3 regions of the Exiguobacterium sp. s35 genome follow, and region 3 is predicted to be linked to each of the others. Evidence: riboswitches for the same ligand, from Rfam matches in the RefSeq annotation. Region 3 holds a riboswitch; each other region holds the start of a gene.
What was found. A riboswitch is a leader RNA that binds a small molecule or an ion and turns the genes downstream of it on or off. The one in region 3 is predicted to bind S-adenosylmethionine.
Positions count from the first base shown of each region.

Region 1: linked by a shared signal. The riboswitch ahead of metK (methionine adenosyltransferase) and the one ahead of msrA (peptide-methionine (S)-S-oxide reductase MsrA) in region 3 are both predicted to bind S-adenosylmethionine.
Region 2: linked by a shared signal. The riboswitch ahead of KNO75_RS11795 (Na+/H+ antiporter NhaC family protein) and the one ahead of msrA (peptide-methionine (S)-S-oxide reductase MsrA) in region 3 are both predicted to bind S-adenosylmethionine.

Region 1 covers NZ_JACSKI010000001.1:1,220,275-1,228,228, forward strand. The annotation lists gene KNO75_RS06315 (hypothetical protein) at 14-535, shown strand; gene metK (methionine adenosyltransferase) at 579-1,787, opposite strand; SAM riboswitch class I at 1,920-2,039, opposite strand; gene pckA (phosphoenolpyruvate carboxykinase (ATP)) at 2,362-3,933, shown strand; gene KNO75_RS06330 (alpha/beta hydrolase family protein) at 3,958-4,722, opposite strand; gene ytkD (RNA deprotection pyrophosphohydrolase) at 4,703-5,176, opposite strand; gene KNO75_RS06340 (glucose-6-phosphate isomerase) at 5,276-6,628, opposite strand; gene KNO75_RS06345 (iron-containing alcohol dehydrogenase) at 6,735-7,898, opposite strand.
Region 2 covers NZ_JACSKI010000002.1:265,994-273,947, reverse strand. The annotation lists gene KNO75_RS11800 (GGDEF domain-containing protein) at 1-1,249, shown strand, start outside; SAM riboswitch class I at 1,348-1,443, shown strand; gene KNO75_RS11795 (Na+/H+ antiporter NhaC family protein) at 1,513-2,796, shown strand; gene KNO75_RS11790 (TVP38/TMEM64 family protein) at 2,814-3,458, opposite strand; gene trhO (oxygen-dependent tRNA uridine(34) hydroxylase TrhO) at 3,687-4,628, shown strand; gene KNO75_RS11780 (divergent PAP2 family protein) at 4,747-5,172, shown strand; gene KNO75_RS11775 (PucR family transcriptional regulator) at 5,264-6,487, shown strand; gene ald (alanine dehydrogenase) at 6,620-7,750, shown strand; gene murB (UDP-N-acetylmuramate dehydrogenase) at 7,840-7,954, opposite strand, start outside.
Region 3 covers NZ_JACSKI010000001.1:838,854-846,807, forward strand. The annotation lists gene KNO75_RS04340 (class I SAM-dependent methyltransferase) at 60-668, shown strand; gene rlmN (dual-specificity RNA methyltransferase RlmN) at 704-1,765, opposite strand; gene KNO75_RS04350 (amidase family protein) at 1,831-3,237, opposite strand; gene KNO75_RS04355 (hypothetical protein) at 3,351-3,512, shown strand; SAM riboswitch class I at 3,557-3,656, shown strand; gene msrA (peptide-methionine (S)-S-oxide reductase MsrA) at 3,724-4,248, shown strand; gene KNO75_RS04365 (DM13 domain-containing protein) at 4,349-4,870, shown strand; gene KNO75_RS04370 (hypothetical protein) at 5,017-5,244, shown strand; gene KNO75_RS04375 (SRPBCC family protein) at 5,834-6,256, opposite strand; gene KNO75_RS04380 (GRP family sugar transporter) at 6,463-7,326, opposite strand; tRNA gene KNO75_RS04385 (tRNA-Ala) at 7,450-7,522, shown strand; gene KNO75_RS04390 (four-helix bundle copper-binding protein) at 7,635-7,954, shown strand, end outside.

The DNA.
Region 1 (7,954 bases), 380 kb from region 3:
GGAGTGGAACAACATGGAACCAAAATTAGAGCATGACCCGAAAGTCGAACAAACAGAGAATCCGAACCGTCAATTTGACCAAATGGATGCAGGAGGTCCAAAAATCAGCGTTGTGACCGGGATGTTACTCGGTGCCCTCGTCGGTGGTCTCCTCGCCTTACTTAGCTCTTCGAATCGGGAGCAGACGAAACAATCGCTTACGAATGCAAAATCTTCGGTCGGAGGCATCGTGAACGAAGTCAAACAAGACCCAGCAGGGAAAGCATCTCAAGTCATTGAACAAGTAAAGACCGCTTCTGGAAAGATTCAGGAAGTCTCAACAGACGTTCAAAACGTATATGAAAAAGTGGTCGGAGAAGTCGATACAGTCAAAGAAGACGTCAATAAAATCGTCGAGACGGCCCAAGAAGCCAAATCAGATTTACAAGACATCGGTGAAAAAGTCGTCGAAGCGAAGGATACCGCGCTTGGACAAGAAAACACTTCAACTGATTCGTCATCGAATGATCATAAACAGACACCTCCAACGACTTGAACCTAAAAAAACGACCTTTCCGTGGAAAGGTCGTTTTTGTTGATTACGCGAAACGCTTCGCGCCTTCTTCAAGAACTGCTGCTTTATCTGTTTGCTCCCATGGGAGTTCGATATCTGTACGACCGAAGTGACCGTAAGCTGCTGTTTGCTTGTAGATTGGACGGCGAAGGTCAAGCATCTTGATGATGCCTGCTGGACGGAGGTCGAAGTTCTCACGAACGAGTTCAACGAGCTCTGTTTCGCTCAATTTACCAGTGCCGAACGTATCGACAGCGATTGATACTGGATGTGCTACCCCAATCGCGTAAGCGAGTTGAACTTCTGCTTTATCCGCAAGTCCTGCTGCAACGATGTTTTTCGCTACATAACGAGCTGCGTATGCTGCCGAACGGTCAACTTTTGTAGGATCTTTACCAGAGAATGCGCCACCGCCGTGACGTGCGTATCCACCGTACGTATCGACGATGATTTTACGTCCTGTAAGACCTGCATCTCCTTGTGGTCCACCGATTACGAAGCGACCAGTCGGGTTGATGAAGTATTTTGTTTCAGCATCGATGAGTTCAGCCGGGATGACTGCTTCGATGACATACTTTTTCAAGTCTTCTTGAATTTGCTCGAGTGTGATCTCTTCTGCGTGTTGTGTCGAGATAACAATCGTGTCGATACGAACAGGGTTGTTGTCCTCATCGTACTCAACCGTTACTTGCGTCTTACCATCCGGACGGAGGTAATCAAGCATACCGTTCTTACGAACTTCAGCAAGACGACGTGACAATTTGTGCGCCAATGAGATTGGAAGCGGCATGAGTTCAGGTGTCTCGTTTGTCGCGTATCCGAACATGAGACCTTGGTCACCTGCTCCGATTGCATCGAGTTCCTCTTCAGTCATCTGACCTTCACGTGCTTCGAGAGCTTGGTCAACACCTTGCGCGATGTCTACTGATTGCTCGTCAATCGACGTCAAGACTGCACATGTTTCTGCATCGAAACCATATTTCGCACGTGTGTATCCGATTTCACGGATTGTTTCACGGACAACTTTCGGGATATCCACGTAAGTTGACGTTGTGATTTCACCAGCTACGAGTACAAGACCCGTTGTGACAGACGTTTCTGCCGCAACACGGGCATTCGGGTCTTCCGCTAAAATGGCATCCAAAATCGAGTCAGAGATCTGATCACAAATTTTATCTGGATGTCCTTCAGTAACCGACTCTGAAGTAAAAAGTCGACGGTTCAATTTTGACATTCAAAAAACCTCCTATAATAAGGGTGATATGTGGACGGTACTCGTTCCCCTTACGCGTTGCTTTGGGACGGTAATGAAAAAAACCTCCCCCGATGACATACATGGGGAAAGGTTGAATCGTTCTTCCTTACCCTCTTATCGTTCGAAGCTAATGGCTTCGCTTCAGGATAGCACCTTTTCCGCACAAGACTTCATGTCGGACGGTTGCTGGGCTTCGTAGGGCCTTGTTCCCTCCACCGCTCAGAATAAGAGTATCCGTTACGAAAACCATCATATAAATGACGCTCGATTATGTCAAGGGAATCAGACGAATTCGTTAAAGTTTTCACCGACTTGCAAAACATTTCTGTTTGTGAATCGTCAAACATTTTTTTAATTCGTTTCTGTTTTTTAACACCTTGTGATAAGAGAATGTGATAAACTGTCTTTGTAAGAAAGCGCTTACTTAGAGAGAAGAAACGCTTGTGTTTGATTAGTGTGTCACATATAATTAAAAATGTCATACTGATTAATCGTAATCGCGGAAGTATGCGGATTTCATCCACATCTATTTAGGGGAAAGGTGGGATTCAGGATGGCGACAACGCTCCTGAAAATCGAAGAATTAATTAATGGTGCCGACATGAAACGGAACTTGACGGTTCCAGAATTGGTGGAAGAAGCCATCCAAAATGGTGAAGGTGTACTGACAAAAGACGGGGCTTTATCTGTCAGCACCGGTGCTTTTACCGGACGGTCACCGAAAGACAAATTCGTCGTACAAGATGAAGTCAGCAACAACCTTGTCGATTGGGGAAAAGTGAACCAACCGATCGCGGAAGAGAAGTTTTCAGCACTTCTCGACAAAGTACTCAACCATTTAGAAAAGAAAGACAAACTTTATTACCTCGAAGCGTCTGCTGGTGCCGATGAGCACTATACGTTACCGGTCCGTGCCATCACGGAATATGCATGGCATAGTCTGTTCGCAAAACAGCTATTTCTACGCGAATGGCCAACGAAAGGTGCGTTCGATCCGTTCACTGTGATTTATGCACCGAGTTATAAAGCAGATCCTGCAGTGGATGGCACGAACTCAGAGACGTTCATTCTCGTTTCATTCGCCAAGCGCACAATTCTGATCGGGGGAACAGAATACGGTGGCGAAATTAAAAAATCAATCTTCTCCGTCATGAACTTCTTGCTACCTGAGCAAAACGTCTTATCGATGCACTGTTCGGCAAACGTCAACGATGCAAACGAAACGGCACTCTTCTTCGGGTTGTCGGGAACTGGGAAGACGACACTTTCAGCTGATCCACAGCGCCACTTAATCGGAGACGATGAGCATGGATGGTCACCGGATGGGGTCTTCAACATCGAAGGCGGTTGCTACGCGAAGACGATCAACCTTTCGCGTGAGAACGAACCACAAATCTATGATGCAATCCGTTTCGGTTCATTGATTGAAAACGTCGTATTGAATGAAGATCGTACGCCGGACTACAAGAACATTTCCTTGACTGAAAATACGCGTGCGGCATATCCGATCGAATTCATCGACAACGCGATGCTCCCATCACGTGCCGGTCATCCAAATACGATCGTCTTCTTGACGGCCGATGCGTATGGTGTCTTGCCACCAATCAGCAAACTGACGAAAGAACAGGCGATGTATCACTTCTTGTCTGGTTATACGTCTAAGCTTGCCGGTACGGAGCGAGGAGTCACAGAACCACAAGCAACGTTCTCGACTTGCTTCGGTTCACCGTTCCTTCCGCTCGCTCCTGAGCGTTATGCGGATATGCTCGGTAAATTGATTGAAGAACACGATGTGGATGTCTACCTCGTCAACACGGGCTGGACAGGTGGAGCATACGGCGAAGGTTCACGTATGAAACTCGCCTATACGCGTGCGATGGTCAATGCCGCCGTCAACGGTCAGCTTCGTGATGTGGAGACGATGAAACATGACATTTTCAATGTCGAGATTCCTGTAGCCATCGATGGTGTACCGAGTGACGTGCTCAATCCGCGAGATACGTGGAGCGACCCAGCTCGTTATGATGTAGAGGCAAAAGCACTCGCCATGAAATTTAAAGAAAACTTCAATCGCTTCACGAAAGCAAGTGAGTCCGTCATCGCAGCCGGACCACTCGTCATCTAACACAAAAGCACTGACTCGATTTTTTTATCGAGTCAGTGCTTTTTCCTGTCGCAACATCCAATCCATCGCTTGTTCGGTCGTCTCCCATTTATCCCAAAACGGGAGCTGGTGACCGAACGGGAGCACCCAAAACTCTGCCTGTTCTCCTAATTTCTCGGCGACGGCTGTCGCATGACGTAAGCGAACTTGTTCATCGTCCGTACCGTGGATGAGCAGTGTCGGGGCGACCCATTCCTTGTAAAGCGGAGAACGGTCGACATACGCAGATTCTGCAGACTCGGGGTCCCCACCCGTCATCCGACGTAACATCTTCCGCATCGAACGCTGTTCTTCATACGTCCACTCGAGGTTTGTCACGCCAGCCCATGAAGTAACCGTCGTGACCGGTCGTTCGGAAGCGAGCGAGAGGGCCATCATGCCCCCTCTTGAAAAGCCGAGGACGTGAACCGGTCGTCCACTCATATGGACACGGTCGAATAGCGAGAGCACGTCCTCTAAGTCTTCTCCTCCAAAGTCTTCTTTTCCCGTCCCGCCGTGATTGCCACGATAGACCGGGGCGACGACATGAAAGCCCCGCGATGCAAACTGCATGAGACGTGGTAAACGAACATCCCCGATTCGCGCCGTTCCTCCTCGTAAGTACATCAACACTTGGCCGTTTGAACGTTTCGGCTCAATCGAATACGCCACGACCTCTTCCCCATCTGTCGTTGTATACCATCCTCGTGTCACTCGGTAACCCGCATAAGGTGGTAACACATCGATTCGGTCAAACCAGTTTTTGATCATAAAGAACCCTCATCGTTTCTGGTAGGACACGGTCTTTCATCATGAAGCTGTAGCGTGGATTGCGCAATAAGTTATCCGGCAAGGCATCGATCAAGACAGCCCCATCTGTCTCGTCAATGGCAGGATGATCCTCGAATCGCTCAATCTCCGCATAATAAATGTTTTTGATGACCGTATCACCTCTACCTAACACACGGTACTGTCCTAAATAGCGCAACGTTTTGACGACTCCACCGGTCTCTTCGTACACTTCCCGGATAGCGGCATCGTCCTCGTGTTCTCCTGGCTCGACTTTCCCTCCTGGAAACTCGAGTCCGCGCTGTTTATGCTTCGTCAATACCCACTTGTCTTCATATCGGGCGACGACCCAGACGTGGAGCGGCGTGTCTGAGAACGGATAATGGGTGAAGCTTAACTCGACTTGATTATGATAGTAATCCTTGAATGTCTTCATAGTCCATCCCTTTCTTTCCCCTGTCTACTCTCACTTTACCTTGTCTTCACCCAGTTTCAAACAAAAAAATCGGTCCGACGCGCGGACCGATTCGTTTTCTTATTGATTCAAACGTTTTTCGAGCTCTGCTTTTTGTTCTTCATACCCCGGTTTACCGAGTAACGCGAACATGTTCGCTTTGTAAGCCTCGACGCCTGGCTGGTTGAACGGGTTCACCCCGAGGATGTATCCGCTCATCGCACATGCTTTTTCGAAGAAGTAGAACAAGTAGCCGAGGTGATACGGTGTCATCTCTGGCAATTCGACGACCAAGTTCGGTACATCGCCGTCAGTGTGTGCGAGAAGTGTTCCTTCTGTCGCTTTGTCGTTCACGAACTGAATCGTTTCGCCTGCGAGGAAGTTCAAACCGTCCAAATCTTGAGCGTCTTCTGGGACGTTCATCGAATGACGGACTTCTTTCACACGAATGACCGTCTCGAACAAGTCACGACGACCTTCTTGGATGTATTGCCCCATCGAGTGGAGATCCGTCGAGAAGTCGACAGCCGCTGGGAAGATTCCTTTGTTGTCTTTTCCTTCTGACTCACCGTAAAGTTGTTTCCACCATTCTGACACGTAGTGAAGAGCTGGCTCATAGTTGACGAGCATCTCAATCGATTTTCCTTTCGCATAAAGGGCGTTACGTACGACTGCATACTGATACGCTTCGTTTTCAGCCAATTCTGGTGAGCTGTAAGCGTTCTGCGCTTCACGTGCACCTTCCATCAATGCATCGATATCAATTCCAGCAGCGGCAATCGGAAGAAGTCCGACTGGCGTGAGGACAGAGAAACGTCCACCGACATCATCTGGAATCACGAACGTCTCGTATCCTTCTGCGTCCGCAAGTGTCTTGAGTGCACCACGGGCACGGTCTGTCGTTGCATAGATCCGCTCACGCGCTCCATCTTGACCGTACTTGTCTTCCATGAACTGCTTGAGAACACGGAATGCAATCGCAGGTTCTGTCGTCGTTCCTGATTTTGAGATGACATTGATTGAGACCTCTTTGCCTTCAAGTACTTGAAGCAACTCTCTCATATACGTTGAAGAGATATTGTGGCCCGCATAGAATACTTGTGGTGCCTTGCGCTCTTCTTTTGACAATACGTTGAAGAACGAATGTTGAAGCATTTCGATCGCTGCACGGGCACCGAGGTAAGATCCTCCGATTCCGACGACGACGAGAACGTCTGAATTCTCGCGAATTCGTTCCGCCGCAGCTTTGATTCGTGCGAACTCATCTTGATCGTATTCGGTCGGAAGATCGACCCACCCAAGAAAATCACTTCCGGCACCGCTCCGCTCGTGAATCACCGAGTGAAGGGTTTTTACCGTTTCTTGCATTTGGTCGATTTCGTGCTTCCCTACGAATGAGAGCGCGTTTGAATAATCGAAACGTACAGTTGACATGTCATTTCCTCCTTTAAATCGCTCGTAAAAGAGCCATACATGACCCATCATAAACGGAAACGCTAGATTCGTTCAATCATTATTGCAAAATAGGCAATAAATTGCCTTATTTGCTGAGTTCGAGGATATGCGCGACATCTTCACGTTCGAGTGTACGGAAACGACCGAATGCGCCACGTTTCATCGCAGAATCGAGAATCGCATCGAATGTCGACTCATCGATATCGTAGTCACGGAGTGAGTTTGGTGCACCGAGCTGGTCGAAGAATGCACGAATCGCTTCGATTGTACGTTTCCCAGTCTCCAAGTCGTTTTTACCTGGCTCCACATCGAATACTTCCGTACCGAGTCGGGCGAAACGTGAAGCATTGTCTTCATCCAATACGTGCTCCATCCAACGTGGGAAGAGGATCGCGAGACCACCAGCGTGCGGGATATCGTGGACAGCCGATACAGCGTGCTCGATGTTGTGCGATGCCCAGTCCCCAGCAGCACCCATTTGAAGGACGCCGTTCAACGCCATCGTACCTGAGAACAAGATGATGGCACGTAAATCGACGTTTTCCAAGTCGTTCACGAGTTTCGGTGCCGATTCAACGACCGCTTTCAAGACACCTTCTGTCATGCGTTCCTGTACTGGCGCATGGTTCGGGTGGAAGTATTGTTCGAAACAGTGGCTCATCATGTCGACAATACCGTAAATCGTCTGATCTTTTGGAACCGAGACCGTGTAGCGTGGGTCAAGGATTGAGAATGTTGGGAAGACGAGTGGGTGACCCCAACCGAACTTCTCTTGTGTTTCCCAGTTCGTGATAACCGATCCTGAGTTCATTTCTGATCCTGTTGCCGCGAGTGTGAGGACCGTTCCAAATGGTACCGCCTCTGTCGGGATATGTTCGCGAAGCACGATGTCCCATGCATCCCCTTCATAAGGAATCGCTGCTGAAATCAGTTTCGTACAGTCGATGACGGAACCTCCGCCGACCGCGAGCAACGCATCGATGTTTTCTTCACGTGCAAATTTGACCGCACGACGTACTGTCTCAATACGCGGGTTCGGTTCGACGCCAGAGAAGTCTACGTATGAGATGCCTGCCTTTTCAAGCTCAGCCACGACTTCATCGTACGTTCCGTTCTTTTTGATGCTTCCGCCACCATAGACGAGCATCACTTTCTTCGCGTCGAGCGCGCCAAGTTCTTTCGATAATGTTTCGACTTGATGTGTACCGAAGATCAATTTCGTCGGGTTTTTGTATTCAAAGTTGTGCATGATTCATCCTCCTCGTAGAAATATGTAACACCTACACTATATACCCTGTTTTCAAA
Region 2 (7,954 bases), on a different contig from region 3:
TTCGTTCGTGCCGCTTGCCGGACTGTTCCTTGCCATCTTCTTAAACACGGTATTCCAAAAATATCAGGTGAAATGGTGGTTCCGCGTCGACATCGCATTGAGCGATTTTATGAAAATCGCTTTCTACACATACGTCGTCAGTTTGACCTTCATTCTAGCGGCATCATTCTTCCGGGAGACGAGTTTACTGGTCGTCAGTAGTATCGCCGCTGCCTTGACGTTCTTCATTAAACGACTTCTCATTCAAAAAGAACGGCAAGACGCCTTCAAATCTTTGATCGAGCAATATGATGAAGCTAAAGAAGCCGTCTCTTTGTCACAGAGTGAGGCGCAAGCAATCGAAGTCTTTTTAAGTCAGTGTGAACAGTTGAACCATTACGACGAAGGTTATATCGAGTTCAAATTGTTCGACCGCACGCTCTACTTCGATTTGAAGACGCGACAGCCCATCGATCGACCGGTCGTCTTTGCACTGCTTGAGATGAGTCAACCAATCGAGCAAATTCTCGACTATGAGATGCGGTTTGAATGGGATACCGCACTTTCCGACGCCTTCCATGACGATTATCATAGCTTTGTTTCTGTCCGTTCGGAGGAAATCGAAGAGATTCGTACATGGATCGTCATGACGGGAGAACCCGTATACGCATATCCGAAAATCATTCAGCATGAAATCATCAAGTTGTTAAAATCGTTCAATCGAACGATTAGCCGTTGTCACGAGCGGGATCGTCTCTATACCGAGAGCCGGACAGACAGTTTGACGCTTCTTGCCAACGCGCGTGCGTTTTATGAATACGGCATTCAACAAATATCGGATATGTCGATGTATCCGATATCTGTCGCCATGCTCGATATTGATTTCTTCAAAAAAATTAACGATACGTACGGTCATCAGGTCGGTGACCGAGTGTTACAAGAATTCGGTCGACGCATTCGGCAAGTACTTCGAACGGATGACTTTGCCGCTCGTTATGGCGGCGAAGAATTCATTTTACTACTCAACCATTGCGACATGACCCAAGCCATCGAGATCACAGAACGGATTCGCCACCAAATCGAAGCGAAACCGTTCCTTGTTGACCATCATGAGATTTCTGTGACCGCGTCTATCGGGGTCGATACGATTGAAGCATTCGGGAACAAGCGTCTAGATGACACGATTCGAAACGCTGACCGTGCGCTCTATGTCGGTGGAAAATACGCAGGGCGGAACCGAGTAGCCCACTTCAACAATTTAACGACGTAAACTCCCCTTTTTCACATCGAATTGGGGAGTTTTTAGGTTGACAACCGGATTCGAAACAGGTACGTTAGGGAACGTGTTTAATAATTAGATAGATTCACTTTTTATCGAGAGAGACGGAGGGACTGGCCCTGTGAAGTCTCGGCAGCGGGGAACCTGTGCCAAATCCAGCGGGCGTATTGCTCGAAAGATGAAAAGGGTATTTCGCACGAAGGACCTTTTTCTTGAGAAAAAGGTCCTTTTTATTTTTTAGTGAGGTGATTATTTTGGAACAACCAACAGCCAACAAGTGGGCACTTTTGCCGTTATTCGTCTTTTTGCTCTTTTTCATCGGGGCAGGTGTCTACTATGGGGATTTTTATAAGTTCCCAGTTCTCGTCGCAGCGATCATCGCATTGCTAGTCGCAGCATTCATGACAAAAGGAAGTGCGACACAAACCGTGGAGCGCATCGCACAAGGTGCCGGAAATCCGGGAATCATCATTATGATTTTTATTTTCTTACTCGCCGGTGCATTTTCAACCGTAGCCGAATCGATTGGCGCCATCGATGCGACGGTCAACGCCGCGTTGACGCTCTTACCACCATCGCTTCTCTTGAGCGGACTATTCGTCATCGCTGCTTTCATTTCAATGGCGATGGGAACATCGACCGGAACGATCGCGGCACTTGCACCAATCGCTCTCGGTATTCATGAAGAGAGTGGCGTGAACGTCGCCATCGCAGCCGCCGCAGTTGTCGGAGGCGCGATGTTCGGGGACAACCTTTCGTTCATTTCGGATACAACAATTGCCGCCGTAAGGACGCAACGGACGAACATGCGTGATAAGTTCCGGACAAACTTCTGGATTGTCTTACCGGCCGCTATCATCACGACGATTTTACTAGCGGTCTTATCGAACGGTGAGTCGACGGTCGATGTCGCTGCATTCGAATGGTATAAACTGATTCCCTATCTCGCGGTTATCGGCTTAGCGTTAACAGGACTGAACGTTATTCTCGTCCTTTTGGGCGGCATCACGCTCACTGGTATCATCGGTCTCCTCGACGGAAGCTTATCGGTGACAGCATTCGTGACCGCTATCGCCGACGGCATGGTCGGCATGGCCGAAATCTCGTTTCTGACGTTACTCATGGGCGGACTCGTCGGACTCATATCGCACAACGGCGGACTCACGTATTTGCGTGACGCGTTGACGTCACGAATCCAAAAACGTGCCGGTGCCGAGTGGAGTATCGCTGGTCTTGTCAGCGCGACGAACGTGGCGACGGCAAACAATACAATTTCGATTCTCGTAGCCGGACCGCTTGCCGCAAACATTGCGGACGAATATGATATCGAACGGAAAAAATCAGCGAGCGTACTCGATATCTTCTCATGTGGGGTACAAGGAATTCTGCCATATGGAGCACAACTCCTCATAGCGGCAGAGCTGACGAAGACCGCATCGCCGGATCTCGTGCCGTTCATGTTTTATCCGTTCCTCCTCTTTATTTGTGGAGGGATCGCCATCGCATTCAACTTCCCGCGCTTTAAAAAACAGTCTTAAGCGAAAACACCCCTTGTTCAAAGGGGTGTTTGTCGTTTCGTGACCATTTCTTGTTTCAATTGCTCGTTTCGTTTCTTGAAAGCGCGTCGTTTGAGAATTTCTTCTAGTCCCCGGCTGATGGCCCATAATGCGACCAAAAGAAGACCGAGCATCGATAAACGAAATGGACTTTGAATAAACTCTTCCCATTGATCCCCGATGACAGAGAAAATGACGACGACGAGTAGTTTCCCGAATCCTGCCGCTAAAATGAATGTGCGGAGCGGCATCTGAATGAGCGCCAGCAAATAAGTGATCAAACTGACCGGGATGAACGGGAGTGAATACAAGAATCCGAGTGAAATCGGACTCATATGATTGATTCGTTCTAACCAATAAACCGCCGCCTTATGTTTTTCGAGCCAGCGCGTCATCGGTTTTCGGAACACATACCGGACGGCTGCGAAGACGACAATCGTTCCGAGAAGGTTCCCAATCCACGATAAAAGGACTCCTAGTAAAAAACCGTATGTCGCCGCATTCGCAGAAATGATTAAAACGAGTGGCAAAAACGGAAAGATGGCTTCTAAAAACGGAGCGCCGAGTCCGGCCCAAGGACCGCCAGGCAAACTTTGCAACCATTCGATTAATTGGATGATGTACTGTTGGAGAGAAGTGAGCATAGTTGTTCCACCTTCAACTTTCGTTACTATTACTCTATTACCCGATTTCGATTTACAAGACGCATCTCCCTGCATTCGTCAAAAAAAATTAAAAACCATTTGCGAAAATTCGTCGTGATATTTATCATATAATAATGGACTTGTGGTTGCAGGCAAGTCTATTCGTCGAACGACACAACCCAACGTTCGTTTTCCTGCAAAAAACTGAACACAGGGGAGCAACACAATATGGAAACAAAACCAATGCGGGTCTTGCTGTACTATAAGTACGTCAATATCGAAGACCCAGAAACACTCACGCAAGAACATTTGAAGTATTGTAAAGACCTCGGCATCAAAGGACGTATCTTGATTTCCTCCGAAGGAATTAACGGGACGTGCTCTGGTACTTGGGAACAAACTGAGCAATACATGCATGACTTGAAAGCAAACCCACTCTTCAGCGATATCGAGTTCAAAATCGATGAAGTCGAAGAGCATGCATTCAAGAAAATTTTTGTCCGTCACAAGAAAGAGCTCGTGACGTGGCGCTTTGATGGCGAGTTTGATGTGCCGAAACAACACGGTGCATACCTCGAACCAGCAGAATGGAAAGAGATGATGAATCGTGATGATGTCGTCATCCTCGACGTTCGTAACAACTACGAGTACGAACTTGGTCACTTTAAAAACGCGATCAAAATCGATGTAGAGGCTTCACGTTACATGCCGGAATGGCTCGAAGAGAACAAAGACCTCTACGAAGGGAAAACACTTCTCACGTACTGTACCGGTGGCGTCCGTTGCGAGAAATTTACAGCATATATGCGTGACCAAGGTCACGACAACATCTTCCACTTAAAAGGTGGCGTCGCGATGTATGGAAAAGACGAAGCGACAAAAGGAGAAAACTGGGATGGTGAGCTTTACGTCTTTGATGAGCGCATCAACGTCCCTGTCAACTCTGTGAACCCGACTGTTGTTTCGCACTGCATGCACTGTGGGACAGAGACGGTTCGTTACGTTAATTGTGCCAACCCGGAGTGCAATGTACAGCATTTCTGTTGTGAAGAGTGTGAACCGAAACAAATGCGTTCATGCTCGAAAGAGTGTCAAGAACACCCACGCAACCGTTATATCATCGATAACATTGCAGAGAAACTTCAGGAAACTGAAGGAGTAGTCGGGTAACAAAAATCGACCAAAAGGTGTCATGGACAAGCCGTCCATGACACCTTTTTTTGACGAAATCTTAACGTCTAGCCTGCCCCGCTTTCGGGTATAGTGAAGATACTATGTCAGACAGGAAGTGAATAGATGCATGTTTAACGAACCTTTACTCGCCGCGATTCTCGCTTGGTTTATCGCCCAAGCAGCCAAGCTCGTAACCGAACTTATTAAAACACGGGATTTTGAAATTGAAATCATGTTCGCTTCAGGCGGTATGCCAAGCTCACACTCGTCTACGGTCGTGGCACTCGCGACGGCAATCGGACGGATGGAAGGCATCGACTCGAGCATATTCGCTCTCGCTGTCGTCTTCGCCACCATCGTCATGTACGATGCGACCGGCGTTCGGCAAGCGGTCGGCTTTCAAGCTCGACTGCTGAATGATTATTTCAAAGGAATTAAACACGAGACCCCACTCTTGAATGAACTCGTCGGTCACACACCGTTCCAGGTCATCGTCGGGGCGTTATTAGGTCTCGCCGTCGGCTTATTCTTCCCAATGTAATCCACTGAAGGTATGTCATTTCTCACACTCTCGATTCTTTTTGTGAAGTTTCACAAAGAAGAAGTTATACTCAGAGAGAGGAGGAATCGACATGCCTTTTTTGCAGAAATCTTACGAGTCTCTCGATACACTCGCTGAGGCAATCGGTCAAGCGATTCGAGCACCCATTACGATCGAGAACCGTCACCACCAATTGCTCGCCTATAGCACCCATCCCGATTCGACCGATCCGGCCAGAATCGCGACGATCATCGGTCGTCGTGTCCCAGAAGCCGTCATCGAAGATTTATGGGAAAGCGGGATTTTACGAGAAGTGATTGACCAGGATGAACCTGTCGTCATTCCGGCACGTCTCGCTGTCGGGCTAGGAGAACGTGCGGCAATTGTCATCAAACAACATGACGAAGTGCTCGGCTATATTTGGAGCCTGGCTCGAACGAACCCGTTCACGAATCAAGAATTGGCCATCTTGCAAGAAGGAGCGACCATTGCCAAAAAGTTGCTCATGACGATCGCGATGCACGAACGGCGTATTAGCGCGGAACTCGAACGCTTTTTATTAGATGTCCTCGCTTCCCCGACCCTCTCTGATGCCAATCGCGAACGATTGAACGAACTTGCACCCATCGCCGTCGCAAGCCGGTTGACGATTATCGAATGTGCCCAACCAATCACCCCGCAACTCGCTGAGCGTCTGCATTATGTGCTCGCGACACAGGAGGCAATCGAGGTCGTCTTACATGCCATTGATGGACAGCAGTTGCTTGTGTGGCACTATATGAAATCCGAACTCTCCGATGAAGAAGTAGAATTGCTCGCTTGGGCGGAACGGTTTGAGCAGTTACTTCAAGACAAATTCACCGAATCCGAGCCACGGCTCGGAATCAGTCGACGCTTTTTCGAAAGTGACATGTTATACGCCGCAGCCGAAGAAGCAAGACGCGTCACGACACTTCGTCGTAAGTTCCCTCTCGAACTCGCGACTTCTCGCGCTTTCGAACAGATTGGGATTTATCAACTCGTCCCGGAACTCGCCCGTCGCATCGGCCTTCGACTAGAGACCCATCCGACCGTCGAACGGTTGCAACATTATGATTCATCCCATCAGACCGAACTCGTGAAGACGCTCGAATGGTATTTTTATTTCGACGGGAACGTAAAACGGGTCGCTGCTCATCTTCATATCCATCCGAATACCGTCTTGTATCGGATTCGACGCATCGAAGAGTTGACGAATATCACGCAAGTTTCACTACCCGAGCGGTCCATGATTTATTTGGCGATTAAAGCCGGTCAATATCGATTAGAAGACTAGACGTTCGCTTTGTGTTTTTTCACAAAGTGAGCGTCTTCGTTTTTAGAATCCATGATAAAGACAGCGTTTTCAAATGGGTCTATACTAGGGGTGTGAACAATTTGTGTCAACGGAATGAAAGGGGAATGTTCCATGAAAATCGGGGTATTAAAAGAGATTAAAAACAATGAAAATCGGGTGGCTTTGACACCGATGGGTGCATTTATGTTAACGGAACTTGGCCATGACGTATTCGTCGAAACAAATGCTGGTCTCGGCAGTGGTTTCACGAATATGGAATATATCGATGCTGGCGCAACCATCGTCGAAACGGCGAAAGACGTATGGGAAGGCGTCGAACTTGCGCTCAAAGTCAAAGAGCCACAGCCGTCTGAATACCAATACTTCCGTCCTGATTTGACGCTCTTCACGTATCTACACTTAGCGGCGGAACCAGAATTGACGAAAGCTCTCGTCGAATCAGGAATCACTGCAATCGCGTATGAGACGGTAGAAGTCGATCGGACGTTACCGCTTCTCACACCGATGAGTGAAGTCGCAGGTCGTATGGCTGCTCAAATCGGGGCACAGATCCTCGAAAAACCGCACGGTGGCAAAGGAATCCTCATGTCAGGTCTCCCGGGTGTACCTCGTGCGAACGTCACGGTCATCGGGGGCGGTGTCGTCGGGACGAATGCAGCCCGTATCGCAATCGGTCTCGGTGCGAGCGTTACGTTGATGGATATTAGTCCGGCTCGTCTTCGTCAAATCGACGACTTGTTCGGAAACACAATCAACACGTTAATCTCGAACAAATATAATATCGCGAAACAAGTGGCGGAGAGTGATCTTGTCATCGGTGCGGTTCTGATTCCAGGCGCAAAAGCACCGAAACTTGTCACAGAAGAAATGGTACAACGCATGTCACCAGGTTCAGTCATCGTGGACGTCGCCATTGACCAAGGTGGAATTTGTGAGACAATCGATCACATTACGACACATGATGCACCGACATATGAGCGCTATGGTGTCCAGCATTACGCTGTTGCCAACATGCCTGGCGCTGTACCACGCACATCGACAATGGGGCTGACGAACGCGACGATGCCATATATCATCGAATGTGCACAAAAAGGTGTGTTCCCGGCACTTCTTCAAAACGACGCGCTCCTCAAAGGCTTAAACGTCATCAACGGAACGGTCACATATGAAGCGGTCGCTCGCGATTTGGAGTATCCATTCGTACCTGCCTATGAGGCAGTTGCCAAACAAACACAAGCGTAAGCGAAAGGCGACGAGATGCCCGTTCTCGTCGCCTTTTTTTGTACGAAATAAAAAGGGATTGAACAACATCGTCCAGTCCCTTCTCATGATTATGCGTTCTCGACAGCGATATCTTCCCCGATGATTTTCACTTCAGGTTCCAATTCCACTTCGAACTTCTCTTTAACGGTCGCTTGGACGTGACGGATGAGTGAAATATACTCT
Region 3 (7,954 bases):
CGTGAAGGATTTCCATCTGAGTCTCATTGTTTTGCTATATTTAAGGAAAAGTGAGAGGAGTGGATGGTTTGTCGAAATGGAACGAACGTTACAATACGGATGAATATGTGTATGGGACCGAGCCGAATCAATTTTTACGCGACTACATCACAACACACCAGCTTGAAGGGAGACGCGTGTTAGCCATCGCTGAAGGAGAAGGTCGGAACGCCGTGTGGCTCGCCACACTCGGATTCGACGTCGAGATGTGGGATGCTTCGAAAGTAGGACTAGAAAAAGCGGAGCGCTTGGCAACTTCGCGAAACGTCTCCCTTCAGACGAAACAGATTGACTTGAATGAAGCGGATTGGTCGCAAGATGCGTATGATGTGGTCATCTGTATCTTCGGCCACTTTCCTCAACATGTCAGAGAAAAGGTGTTCGCCGGAATTCAAAGAACGCTTCGACCTGGTGGTGTATTCCTGACCGAAGTGTACTCTACAAATCAACTCGCTTACGGGACAGGCGGACCACAAGACGTCTCATTTCTCTATTCTGAAGAATTGTTCCACCAACTAGAGGACGATTTCGTACCGCTCATCTTACATGAGGTGGTTGTATGGCGCGAAGAAGGGTCACTCCATCACGGTGACTCTTCCGTCATCCAGTATGTCGGTCAAAAAAGGTAAACAAAAGGCCTCTCCGCTATCGGAGAGGCCTCTCGTCACTTCGTACCCTCGACGTTCATATGCTTACTGCGGAGCTGACCGCAAGCTGCATCGATGTCTGTCCCGTGCTCGAGACGGACACCCGTGTTGACGCCACGTTTCTTCAAGATATCATAGAATGCCATGATATCTTCAGGTGTGCTTCGTTCATATTGAATATGCTCGTTGACCGGGTTATACGGAATCAAGTTGATGTAAGACTTGTCTTTGATGTCTTCAATCAAATCAGCCAATTCTTCCGCATGTTCCGGTAAATCATTCACTTTCGATAGCAAGATATACTCGAATGTGATCCGTTTATTCGTCTTCTCGACGTAATAGCGAATCGACGGCATGAGTTTATCAAGCGGGAACGCCCGGTTGATTTTCATGATACGTGTGCGTAATTCATCGTTTGGCGCATGCAGAGAGAGCGCCAAGTTGATGCGTAAGTCGAGGTCCGCAAACTTATAAATCTTGTCCGCAAGACCACTCGTCGACACGTTGATTTTACGTGGAGCGATTGCAAGACCACGCTCATCTTTGACGACGCGCAAGAAGTCGACCAAGTTATCGAAGTTATCGAACGGTTCACCGATTCCCATAACGACGATATGACTGACACGGTCCCCTTCTCCTTCTCCATCGAGGAAATGTTGGACAGTCATGATTTGCTCGACGACCTCACCAGCCGTCAAATCACGTGTCTTTTTCAACAAGCCGCTCGCACAGAAGCTGCAGCCGATGTTACAACCGACCTGTGTCGTCACACAGACCGACCGACCATATTTATGACGCATGAGCACCGTCTCGATATAGTGACCATCATGCAATTTAAGTAAAAATTTGACCGTCCCATCGCCCGCTTCTTGTTTGACGAACAGTTCTTGTGTCGAGATGACGTATTTCTCAGTTAAGTAATCGCGTACTTCGTCACGGACGTTCAGCGCGTCCATCGATTTGACTCGATCGATGTAGAGCGAGTCCCAGACTTGACGTGCGTGGAAGGCACCGTATCCTGCTTCCGTGCACTCGTTTGTGAGCTGATCGAACGTCAACCCGTATATAGATGATTTCATTCTAACCTGTCCTTTCTCTAATCCGCATACGTACCATTGTAGCGGACGTCAGAGACGGGTGCAACTTACGAATAATCTGGAGGCGTCGGTCGTGTGATGAACTGTTCGAACGCATAAGCGACACGAATCAAATCTCTTTCCGCAAAGCTCGTTCCCGTGAACGATAGACAGAACGGGGCCCCGCTCTCTTTTCGTTTATAAGGGACCGTGATTGTCGGGTGTCCTGCTTTCGCAGCCATGTCATAGTTCATGTCATGTGGCAGGACGATTGCGTCCAGTTTTTGCCCTTTTAATAGCTCATCCATTCCGTCCACTTTTGCGAGATGAACATCATCAATCCGACGGTCGAGATAACTAGCTTCGACGAGACGCCCTGAACGTGCATCTGACTGTTCAAAGATGGTCTGCCCGTGCGGAATCGATTCGGGGTGGTCCGCGTTCCATTCGATTAAGTCTGAAAGCGTCTTAAATGGCACAGTTGTGTTCGCAAGATACGCCTCAATCCCAAGCTTGAACTCATCAAACAAAATATCTGCCTGTTCTAATGCTGTATGCTTTGGTAACGTGATCTCGACGAGTTCAACCTCGGCTTGACGCAGCAATCGAAGTGCCTGTTCATACAAACCGACTTCTTCGTCTGAAATATTTGGCTTGATAAATCCGACACGCATCCCGACCGCTTGACGGACATCGAGACATGTCACATAAGGCGGTCCGACTGGAGTTTCCCATGTCGCAGGATCAGCCGAATCTTCACCACACATTGTCTGTAACGCAACGACCGCATCACGAAGGGTACGCGCCATCGGTCCAGCCGTATCCTGAGAACGTGAGATCGGAATGATTCCTGAACGACTGATCAAGCCGACGGTCGGCTTGATTCCGACGATACTATTATGCACACTCGGGTGTACAATCGAGCCGCTCGTCTCAGATCCAACGGCAAGGAGTGTCAAGTTCGCTGCAACCGCCGAAGCCGATCCAGAACTCGATCCCCCGACATCTAGTTGGTCCCCATACGGATTCATCGTCTGGCCACCGACGGCACTCCAACCGTTCGGCATGTCTTCTGTCAAGAAGTTGGCCCATTCGGACAGGTTTGCTTTACCGAGAATGATGGCCCCGTCAGCCCGTAACCGTTTGACGAGCTCGGCATCCCGACCTGCGAAATGATGTCGCATCGCGGCAGCACCTGCCGTTGTCCGCATCAGTCCGCCCGTTTCGATATTATCTTTGATCAATACGGGAATCCCAAGTAGTGGTTTGCGTACCCCTTTTTTATAGCCCCGGTCTGCCGCCTCTGCCTCGAAAAGTGCGTCCGGATTCACCTGGATGACGGCATGAAGTCGCTCATTATATGCAGCAATCCTTCTAAGATAATACGCTGTTATGTCTCGTGCCGTGAATTGTCCTTCTTTATATCCACGATGTGCACGTTCAATCGTCAGTTCATGTAATTGGATTTGTTCCATCCTACATTCCTCCTTTATCTCTCCCACTTTATTCGTGCTCTATGCCTGATTTCCTTTTCTTATCGCCAAGTCGATGTGTTCTTGTTACACTTAAGAAAAAACAGGAGGTTCCTATGACACGCTCCTACATATTCGTGCTTCTCGCTGTGTTCGGTCTATTTTTCTTGCAGTTATACGGCGAGAATGTGCCATATGGTCCGTTCATTTCAATCGGGTTGATCGGATTCATCATCGTCTTGACGATTTTTCAGTTGAAGCGAAAACCGAATCATTGACGAAAGTATTTTGAGGGTGGTATGATGCTCTCACCAACTACATATCGATATCAAGAGTGAACGAGAGATCTGGCTCCATGACTTCACAGCAACCTGCCACAGGCAAGGTGCTACGACCAGCAAGGGAAACCTTGGACGATATGACGAAAGCGCTCATGTCTTCCGACGTGAGCGCTTTTTTGTTGAATGACGATTTGGAGGGAACGACAGTATGGAAAAAGCAACATTCGCAGGCGGCTGTTTTTGGTGCATGGTGACACCATTTGAAGAATTACCAGGGATTGAAGGAATCGTATCTGGCTATATGGGCGGACATATCGACAATCCTACGTATGAGCAAGTCAAAACGGGAACGACTGGTCATTTAGAAGTCGTTCAGATCACATATGACCCATCTTTGTTCTCATATGAGCGTCTCCTCGAACTATATTGGATTCAGACCGACCCGACCGATGACGGTGGTCAATTCCAAGACCGCGGGCCTCAGTATGCCCCAGCCATCTTTTATCACACGGAGGAACAACGAATCGCGGCTGAAGCGAGTCGAGACGTATTGGCGGCAAGTGGTCGCTTCACGGCACCGATTGTCACAAAAATCACTCCGGCGACGACATTCTTCGAAGCGGAAGAGTATCACCAGGATTACCATAAAAAGAACCCAAAACACTATAAAGAAGACCGGGCCATCTCAGGACGGGACACGTTCATCGAAGAGAACTGGACCGAAACCGTATAACGGTCATCAGACGCGAATTTTAACATTCGCGTCTTTTATAAGCCCAATAATCGGGAAAAGGCTATTAATGGTTCATACATCCGAAAAGGAGGACTCATACATGAAAACAAGTACGAAACTCATCATCGGTGTAATCGGCGTAGCCGTGATCGCCGTCGCCTGGTGGCTCATCTCACCGCTTTTCTTGACAGAGACCGTCGATGAAGGACTACCACCGACAGCTGTTGAGACGCCTGTTCCAGAAGAAGAGACAGAGGAAGAGACAACCGAGACACCGGAAGCACAACCGAGTCAAACCGAAGTAGCAGGTGTGTTTATGGACGGGGAGAAAAATTATGAGACGACCGGCACGATTCGCTCCGTCGAGGCAGAAGACGGGACGTATCTACGATTTGAAGAGTTTGAAACGACGAACGGACCTGACTTATTTGTCTATTTGACAAAACCCGGGCAAGAGACGTCCGAAGGGATTCGACTTGGCGCACTTAAAGGGAATACAGGAAACCAAAACTATTTAGTTCCGGCAGATGTCGATCTGTCAGAATATAGCACCGTAGTGATCTGGTGCCGTGCTTTTAGTGCGACGTTCGGGACGGGTGAATTGAGCGCGTCGAATGAATAACTGATATCAAACAGCCTGGACGTTTGACGTCCTCGCTGTTTTTTTGTATGAGAAAAATTATTTCACTCAGTTCTATCTATTTATTCATACAATTCACGTGTTACAATATGGTAAAGTATGGAACTTTTTATAAGGAGGTTTTTTATTTGACTTCACATCAATCGACGTCATACAGCTCATATTTTTGGAAACGGTTTTGGATTCTTTTTCTGCCGATCGTGACGATTGGGATTTTATCTGAACCAATGATTGTAGAGAACACGTTTAAGAGTCTTGAAGATATCGGCGAGTTTGTTTTCTACTCGCTATTCTATATTGTTGTAATCGGAGGCTTTATTGCGTTTGTCATTTCTTTCGTATGGAGAAGCAAATGATTGTTCAAAAATTGATGGTAGCCTGTTTATCTTCAATTATTCTGAGTTTTTCTCTGCCAGTCTTCATACCTGTGTTTGAAGATTTTACTTATTTTCAGATTGTTTTTATGTATGTGTTTTATGCCTCACCTATTATTTTCACTTATGGAATAATGACCTCTATTTTTTAGGAGTTTCTAAGTCAACGTATGACATTCAAAATCAAAAAAATAACTTCATTTTTGATGCACTTGATGTTTGGTGCCTTTTTCGTTTTCCCTTACGGCCTTATATTCGATTTGTCAGTATTTACAGAAGGAGTCATTAATTTTGCAACTGTAACGGGAGTGTTTAGTGCTTTTATCTTTTTTGTGATAAATGTATTCATCCTTTTATATGTAAAAATGAAGAACCGATTTTAAACTATCTATTAAAATTTTCTCTAATAATTGATATCCTACAGAAACTTCAAACTGTCATACACCCTCATTAAACTTAGAGTTTTCACCCTCTATGTAATGAGTAATTTTGGATGTTTATAATGACAATCGGTAGAATCCATATCAACTTCAACATGGACCCTGCCGGTATTTAGTTTAAATTATTCGACCTACTTATTAAATTCATTCGCATACCGAGTGAAATTGTCGAGAATTGCCTGCCAGCCTTCTCTTTGCATTTCAATCGGATTCATCGACTCTGTATCAAATACCTCGATCACTTTCGTCTGATTCTCTTCTGAAGCAAATGAAATTCTAACTCTCCGTTCATCGTCAAGACGATAATGAATGAGCTCATTTACTTTAACTTCTTCATATACTCCTTCAAAATCAAAGCCCATGCTTTGATCTTTTGCTTCCATCCGACTTCGAAATTTCCCGCCAATCCGTAAGTCGTTTTCCGCTTCGGTCGTATGCCAATCGTCAGACGCATGATTCCATTGTTTAATATGATCTGGGTCTGTCCACAGTTTCCAGACTGTGTCGATTGGTGCATCGACGAGCGCTGATATCGTCACTACATTTGATTCCATGATTCGTTTCCCCTTTACTCTGCAATTTTCCGAGCAATCATGAATGTGTTACGTACCCTGTACCATGTAGATTACATGAGTAAGCATTACTTCCCTATCGGTCACATCATCTCCTGCTCTCCCTTAATATCGCTAATCAAAAAAAACCTGAATGGCACGCTAGTACGAGTGCTCATTCAAGGCTCTTATCATTTCATCATCGAAATTTAACTCTTGGCAATCCCAAGCATAAACCCGGCAACGACAATCAAGCCAATTCCCATAAAGACATAGACACGCTCTTTTGTCGTCTTCTCTTCTTTCAAGAGATAGATCCCACCGAGTGTCGCCACGACGACGTTCAATTGAGATAAAGCGAATGAAGTCGCAATTCCTACTTCTCCGCTCGAGACGAAGAGACCGAAGTTCCCGATCCCCCAGGCAATCCCGGCTAAAATATTCTTGAACGTACGTGGATCGATTTTCTTCACGTCCTTCTCACGGATACTGAAAAGAAGAGCAGCGATGAACATTCCGACAGATTGTGGAAGAATCGCGGTGATGCCTTCTACTTCAAAGTAGTTCGTCAAAACCGCATACGTGACGTAACCGATACTCGAGACGAATAGGACGAGTAATCCCTTCTTCAACGCACCGGCGCTATCTTTGTCTTTTTTCTGTTGATACGAAGTCATCGTCGCCCCGATGATAATCAAGACGAGCGCTGAAAACCCTAACCATAACTCCGTCGTCGTCTGCCAGTCACCGAGTACGATGACCCCAAAGAGAGACGTCCCGACGAGCTGCATCCCCGTACTGATCGGCATCGCTTTGGAGACGCTTAGGATTTGGAACGATTGGAACTGCAAATATTGACCGAGCGCCCAGAACGCCCCTGAGATAAATCCGGTCACGATGGCGAGTGTCGTGAACTCCGGTCGGAATACGAGGGCAATCACGGCCGCCATGATCATCGCTCCAATGGTCGTTCCGATTAACTGCTGAATCGGTTTTCCTCCCACTTTCGACACGATGAGTGGAATACTTCCCCACATGAGTGCCGGTAAGAGTGCCAAAAGAATCATTTCCATGAAGCACACCTGCTTTCTTAATATAACGTCTAACATGAAATTCCCACGTCTTCAATTTTATAAACCTAAATTGCAAAAGGGAATTGCCATGTCGAATACTACGATGATATAATGATTTTGAACGGGGCATTAGCTCAGCTGGGAGAGCGCTACGCTGGCAGCGTAGAGGTCAGGGGTTCGAGCCCCCTATGCTCCATTAATCTGTCACATCTCTTAAGAGATGTGACTTTTTTATTGGTATGGTGCGATTCAACCTTTATATGAACGGGTAATGAAAGATAGACTTTTTCATACAAGGGGGAATATTGATGGAACGCACATCTGTAGAAGAAACATTGGCGAGCGTGATTGAATGTATGCGCACATGCAACCATTGCTTCTCAAAAAGTTTACAAGAAGAGGATTTACACATGTTTACCGAATGCATTCGACTGACACGAGAATGCTCAGACATTTGTACGTTGGCTTTAAATGCCTTAGAAACAGATTCGGCCTTCTCTAAACCAATTGTCGCCTTGTGTGCTCAAGTATGTGATACATGTGCCGTCGAATGTGGCCGTCACTTGCATGACCACTGTCAGGCTTGTGCAAAAGCGTGCGAGCGCTGTGCCGAAGCTTGCCGTACCCT